2 regions of the Demequina capsici genome follow, and region 1 is predicted to be linked to the other one. Evidence: predicted binding sites of a transcription regulator. Region 1 holds the regulator's gene; the other holds the start of a gene.
The links. Region 1 encodes LexA, which represses DNA repair genes until DNA is damaged. Its sites were predicted from a motif close to TCGAACANNTGTTCGA; they were not measured.
Positions count from the first base shown of each region.

Region 2: uvrA (excinuclease ABC subunit UvrA) is a predicted target of LexA. The motif match lies at 1,445-1,460, and genes of this name have one in related genera.

Region 1 covers NZ_CP134880.1:1,778,054-1,781,466, forward strand. The annotation lists gene serA (phosphoglycerate dehydrogenase) at 1-169, shown strand, start outside; gene nrdR (transcriptional regulator NrdR) at 244-705, opposite strand; gene RN607_RS08525 (LysM peptidoglycan-binding domain-containing protein) at 832-1,152, opposite strand; gene lexA (transcriptional repressor LexA) at 1,328-2,050, shown strand; gene RN607_RS08535 (ATP-dependent DNA helicase) at 2,171-3,413, opposite strand, start outside.
Region 2 covers NZ_CP134880.1:1,546,490-1,549,902, reverse strand. The annotation lists gene uvrB (excinuclease ABC subunit UvrB) at 1-1, shown strand, start outside; gene RN607_RS07455 (TerC/Alx family metal homeostasis membrane protein) at 28-1,080, shown strand; gene RN607_RS07450 (YciI family protein) at 1,093-1,374, opposite strand; gene uvrA (excinuclease ABC subunit UvrA) at 1,485-3,413, shown strand, end outside.

The DNA.
Region 1 (3,413 bases):
GGTGAACCAGGTGTTCGCCGCGCACGGCGTGAACATCGATGCTCAGATGCTCTCCACTCGCGGAGACCTGGGCTATGTGGTGACCGACGTCGCCTCGGGCCTGAGCCGTGAGTCGGTCGAGGAGCTTCGGGGAATGCCCGGCACCGTCAAGGTGCGCGTGCTCTCCTGACGCCGACGACGAACGGGCCCGCCACGGATCTGCTCCGTGGCGGGCCCGTTCGTCGATGTGGGTGTCGCGTACCGTCAGGCCCCGCGCGCGGCATCCTCCGCCCGGAGACGATCGATCGCAGCTTGGAAGTCGTCGAGCGTGTCGAAGCTCTGGTAGACGCTCGCGAAGCGCAGGTATGCGATCTCGTCGAGCTCGCGCAAGGGCTCGAGGATCGCGCGACCGATGTCGAGCGCGTTGATCTCGGCTTGGCCGCCCTCGCGAATGGAGTCCTCGACGCGGTAGGCGAGCTTCACGAGGTCGTCCTCGCTGACCGGTCGGCCTTGACAGGCCTTCCGCACGCCGTTGACCACCTTGTCTCGGCTGAAGGCCTCAGACACGCCGGTGCGCTTCACCACCATCAGGGTGGGCGTCTCGACGGTTGAGAAGCGCTTGCCGCAGTTGGGGCACTCACGTCGCCGCCGGATCTGGCTACCGTCCTCGGCGACTCGGGAATCGACCACTCGGGAGTCAGGATGCCTGCAGAAAGGGCAATACATGCCCCTACTCTCCCACGACTCACACGCGTCACGCACGTATCCGCGAGCAGCAGTGAACGGGGCAGATACTGACCCACCGCTCTTCGATCAGGCCCGCCACCACGGGTGAAGCGCGACGCTCGCGGATCAGCCCGCGAGCGGGATCAGGATCTGCTCACCGGCGGCAAGCTGCGACGTCGCCATTCGATTGATCTCCTGGATCTCGGCCAGCTTCTCCGTGACGTCCTCTCCGACAGGGGTGAGCGACGACGCGATCGACCAGAGGGTGTCGCCGGTGGCGACCGTGTACGTCGTGAGAACCGACTCGACGGGCACGGCGTCACCGCCCGCGATCGCGCGAGGAGCCACGAACATCGCCAGCACGAGGAGCACGGCGAGCAGCACCATCCTGCGGGTACGTGCCGACGCGGTGCGCGGGGCCGTCACCGTGAGAGTTCCGATCGTCATCTCGTCCTCCTTCGAACACTTGTTCTATCGAACGTATGTTCTATTTGTAGCACCGGGCAGCGACTTCCACAAGACACGGTCGAACATATGTTTGATTTCCGTCCGACCCTGCTCTAGGTTCGGAACAAGGACACCACCGGCCACTGACATCCGGGCCGGCGAGGAGGGCGGAGCCATGGCGGACGACCAGCAGCGGGACGCGACCATCCACGCATTCCCCGACGTGCGCGGGGGTGACACGCTCACCGAGCGGCAGCGCCTCATACTCGAGCACATCCGAGACTCGGTGCTGAGCCGCGGCTACCCGCCGTCGATGCGCGAGATCGGCGAGGCCGTCGGGCTGACGTCCACCTCTTCCGTCAAGCATCAGCTGAGCGCACTCGAGGCGAAGGGCCTTCTTCGCAGGGACCCTCACCGACCCCGCGCCATCGAGGTGGTCATGCCCGAGGAGGCAGCCGTTGCGAGCGAATCCTCCGACGCCCGACCGCAGCCGCTCCACGCCGCCACCCTGGTGGACGATGGCGCGACCGCGGCGGTACCGCTGGTCGGCCGGATCGCGGCCGGCGGTCCGATCCTCGCCGATCAGGTGGTCGAGGACGTGTTCACACTCCCCCGCCAGCTCACGGGCGAAGGCGAGCTCTTCATGCTGAAGGTCTCTGGCGACTCCATGATCGACGCCGCGATCTGCGACGGCGACTGGGTCGTCGTGCGACGCCAGGCCAGCTGCGACAACGGCGACATCGTCGCCGCGCTGCTGGACGACGAGGCCACGGTGAAGACCTTCCGTCGCCGCGACGGCCAGGTCTGGCTGATGCCGCACAACCCTGCGTACACGCCGATCGACGGCACCCACGCGCAGATCATGGGCAAGGTCGTGTCGGTGATGCGCCGCCTCTAGCCGGGTGCCGGCACGGACGGCGCGTCGCCGAGAAACGCCCTCCTGTACCTGCGATGCGCATTCGCCCACACCGACGCTACGGTCTCGGACCCCTCGACACGGCCGCTGTGGGGTGGTTGCTCAGCGGCCGTCAGCGCAGGCGGCGTCATCGAGGCGACGCAGCGCGCCGAGCACCGCGTCACGATCGGTAGTGCCCCACAGCGGTGGCATCGACCGGGCAAGGAAGCCGCCGTATCTCGCGGTGGAGAGCCTCGAGTCGAGCACCGCGACCACACCACGATCCTCCATGGCGCGGATCAGGCGGCCGGCCCCTTGCGCCATAAGTAGCGCAGCATGCGTCGCGCTCACCGCCATGAAGCCGTTGCCCCCTCCCTGAGCGACGGCCTCCGTCCGGGCTTGCGCGACAGGATCGTCGGGACGCGGGAACGGGATGCGGTCGATCACCACAAGCGATGCGGTCGGACCTGGAACGTCGATCCCCTGCCACAGCGAGGTGGAGCCGAACAGGCAGGCGCGTGGATCGTCGGCGAACTGGCGCACCAAGGTGGGGAGCTGGTCGTCCTTCTGATTGAGGATGGGAAGGTCGAGCCGTTCCCGCAGCGCGTCCGTGGCGGCCTGCGCCGCGCGATGCGAGCTGAACAGGCCGAGGGTTCGTCCTCCCGCCGCCTCCACCAACGCGACGAGCTCCTCCAATGCCTCGTCGGAGATCCCTCCCGCGCCCGGGCGCGGCAGGTGGGAGGCGACGTATAGGATCCCCTGCCGCCCGTAGTCGAACGGGCTCCCGGCATCGAGCGTGACCGGATCGGCGATCCCTATATGGCGCGAGATCGCGTCGAAGCCGCCGCCGAGCGCGAGTGTCGCAGAGGTGAAGATCGCCGCCTTGTCCTCCACGAGGCGATGGCCGATCAGGCCCGCGACGTCGAGCGGCGCAGCGACGATCCTCGCGGGCCTTCGCTCGTCGTACTCGCCGTCGGGCGGCGCCAGCCAGATCACGTACCGCCCGTGCTCGCCCTGAAGCTCCTCGCACACGTCGATGATCTCCGTGAGAGCCGCGCTCGCCACCTTCGCGGACGCTCCCGCCTGCTCGGCGACCTTGGCCACCTCCGTGAGGAGCGCGCGGGCAGCACCGCGGACCAGCTCCACCGCGGCCGCGAGCTCCTCAGGCAGCCCGAGGCGCAGCCGTCCGACCTCCTGATCGCCGAGCGCCGAGTCGAGGGCGCGCGCGGCGCGGTCGAGGTCGTCCGTCGTCCTCCCGCATCTGCGCACGCTGCTCGCCGCGCGGTCCAGCCCGCGTACCGTCAGCTCATGAGTGGCCGCGGACGTGATCCGCTGCACCAGCTCATGCGCCTCGTCGACGATCAGC
Region 2 (3,413 bases), 230 kb from region 1:
AGCAACGCCCGCCCCTAGGATGATCGGGTGGAGTCGCCCCTCGTCTGGACCATCACGCTCGCCGGCATCGTCGGCATGTTCGTCTTCGACCTCATGGTGGTGGTCGGTCGCCCGCACGTGCCCACCTTCAAGGAGTCAGTGCGGTGGTCGCTGTTCTACATCGCATTGGCCCTGATCTTCGGCGCGAGCTTCTGGTGGTGGTCGACTCCCGACAAGGGCGCGCAGTTCCTCGCGGGCTACGTGACCGAGGAGTCGCTGTCCGTCGACAACCTCTTCGTGTTCCTCGTGATCCTGACGCGGTTCGCAGTGCCTCCACGACTGCGTGAGCGGGTGCTCCTCATCGGGATCGCACTCGCGCTCGTCTTCCGCGGAGCGTTCATCGCCGCCGGCGCGGCCGCGCTGGCCGCCTTCCACTGGGTCTTCTTCCTGTTCGGCGCATTCCTCATCTACACCGCGGTCGTGATCGGCAGGGGCGGCGGTGCGGAGGAGGGTGAGGTCGAGTACAAGGAGAACGCGTTCATCCGGCTGGTGCGGCGCGCCATGCCTGTGACCGATGGGTACCGGGGCACGAAGGTGCTCGTGCGCGAGCACGGCGTCCGCATGATGACACCGCTCCTGCTCGTCATCATCGCGCTCGGTTCCACCGACGTGATGTTCGCCCTCGACTCCATCCCGGCGATCTTCGGCCTCACCCAGGACCCGTACATCGTCTTCACCGCGAACGCCTTCGCGCTGCTGGGGCTGAGGCAGCTCTTCTTCGTCGTCGAGGGGCTGCTCACAAGGCTGATCTACCTGTCGTACGGGTTGGCAGTGGTGCTCGGGTTCATCGGCGTCAAGATGATCCTCGAGGCCTTGCATGGCAACTCGCTGCCGTTCATCAACGGTGGCATGCCCATGGAGGAGGTCCCGGTGCCGTCGACCTGGCTGTCGCTCGGCGTGATCGTCATCGTGCTCGGCGTGGCCGCCGCAGCATCGATGATCATGTCCAAGCGCACAGGCGCACACCTGCATGACCCGCTTGCAGACCCGTCGGTCGAGGTGCGTGACGGCAGCGACGAGGACGCAGGCACGAAGGAGTGACGGTCGGGACCGTCAGCCCCTGACCGCTCCCGCCCACGGGCGCACCGAGCAGCTGGCGACAAGTCCGTGCACCTGGTACGGGTCCTCAGCGAGCAAGGCGTCTACCGCGTCACGCGAGTCAGCCTCCGCAAGGAGGATCGCCCCCGGCTCGAGCTCGTCGTCGAAGCGGCCGAACGCGAGCATGGAGCCCGCGTCCATCAACGCGGCCAGATACGCGCGATGGCTGGGCCGCACCGCGGCCATCTGCTCAGCCTGGCTGCTGTCGTACCCGTACTGGATCGCCCACATCGTCATGCCCGCCATTGTGCCGTGAAGGTCGGTCGAGCAGGTGCCGACGCTCCCGGCGGCGCGACACTCCGGCGCATCGAACAAGTGTTCGATGCCGGGGCGCGTAGCATTGCCGTGTGAATGACCGGATCCTGGTGCGCGGAGCGCGCGAGCACAACCTCAAAGGCGTCGATCTGGACCTTCCCCGGGACGCGCTGATCGTCTTCTCAGGGCTGTCGGGATCGGGCAAGTCGTCCCTGGCCTTCGACACGATCTTCGCGGAGGGGCAGCGGCGGTACGTGGAGTCGCTCAGCGCGTATGCGCGTCAGTTCCTCGGGCAGATGGACAAGCCCGACGTCGACTTCATCGAGGGACTCTCGCCGGCGGTGTCGATCGATCAGAAGTCGACGAACCGCAACCCGCGTTCGACAGTGGGGACCATCACCGAGGTGTACGACTACCTGCGTCTGCTCTACGCGCGCGTCGGTACTCCTCATTGCCCGATCTGCGGTGAGGAGATCAGGTCTCAGACGCCGCAGCAGATCGTGGACTCCGTGCTCGCGCTGCCGGAAGGCACCCGCTATCAGGTGCTCGCGCCCGTCGTGCGCGGACGCAAGGGCGAGTATCAGGATCTCTTCGAGGAGCTGCAGCAGCAGGGCTTCGCGCGTGCGCGAGTCGACGGCGAGACGGTGCAGCTGACCGAGCCGCCCCAGCTTGAGAAGAAGCTCAAGCACGACATCGAGGTGGTCGTGGACCGCCTCGTGGCACGGGACGGCGTACGGCAGCGGCTCGCGGACTCCGTCGAGACGGCGTTGCGGATCGCCGATGGGCTCGTCGTCATCGACCCTGTGGATGGTGAGCTGCCGGCTCGGCGGTACAGCGAGAAGCGCGCGTGCCCGAACGACCACGTGCTCGCCCTCGAGGAGATGGAGCCTCGCACCTTCTCGTTCAACGCGCCCTACGGCGCCTGCCCGGAGTGCACGGGCATCGGAGTCCGCCTCGAGGTCGATCCCGAACTCGTGGTTCCCGACCCGACGGCGAGCCTCAACGAGGGTGCGGTGGCACCGTGGGCGCAGACGTCCTCCGAGTACTTCGGCCGCACCGTTGCAGCGCTCGCAGATGAGCTGGGATTCTCGCTCGACCAGCCGTGGCAGGAGCTGCCGAAGGACGCGCGCGACGCGATCCTGAAGGGCAAGGACTACCAGGTCCACGTCCGATTCAAGAACCGGTTCGGTCGTGAACGCCAGTACACCACCGGCTTCGAGGGCGTGATCACGTGGCTCGAGCGCCTGCATGAGCAGACGGAGTCGGAGTTCTCGCGCGAGAAGTACGAGGCGTACATGCGCGAGGTGCCCTGCCCGGTCTGCAGGGGTGCGCGCCTCAAGCCCGAGGTCCTCGCGGTCACGATCGGCGGGATGTCGATCGCCGAGGTGTGCGACATGTCGATCGCGGACGCGAAGCAGTTCATCACGACCGCGGAGCTCGACGACCGCGGCCGAGCGATCGCGGTCCAGGTGCTGAAGGAGATCGATGCGCGCCTCGGGTTCCTGCTCGACGTGGGGCTCGACTACCTGACGATGTCCCGCGCCGCGGGCACGTTGTCGGGAGGCGAGGCTCAGCGCATCAGGCTCGCCACGCAGATCGGATCGGGCCTCGTCGGCGTCCTCTACGTGCTCGATGAGCCGAGCATCGGACTGCACCAGCGCGACAACCGCCGGCTGATCGACACTCTCACGCGCCTGCGCGACCTGGGCAACACGCTCATCGTCGTGGAGCACGACGAGGACACGATTCGCACCGCGGACTGGGTGGTCGACGTGGGCCCGGGTGCGGGCGAGCACGGGGGAGAGGTCGTGTACTCCGGTACATACGAGGGACTTCTCACGAACGAACGGTCGATCACGGGCGCTTACGTGTCCGGCAGGCGCTCGATCGAGGCGCCGTCCGAGCGGCGGAGCCTGAGGGAAGGTCGTGCGGTGACGGTCGTCGGCGCGCGCGAGAACAACCTGCGCGGCATCGATGTCTCCTTCCCCCTCGGAGTGCTGACCGCCGTCACGGGCGTATCG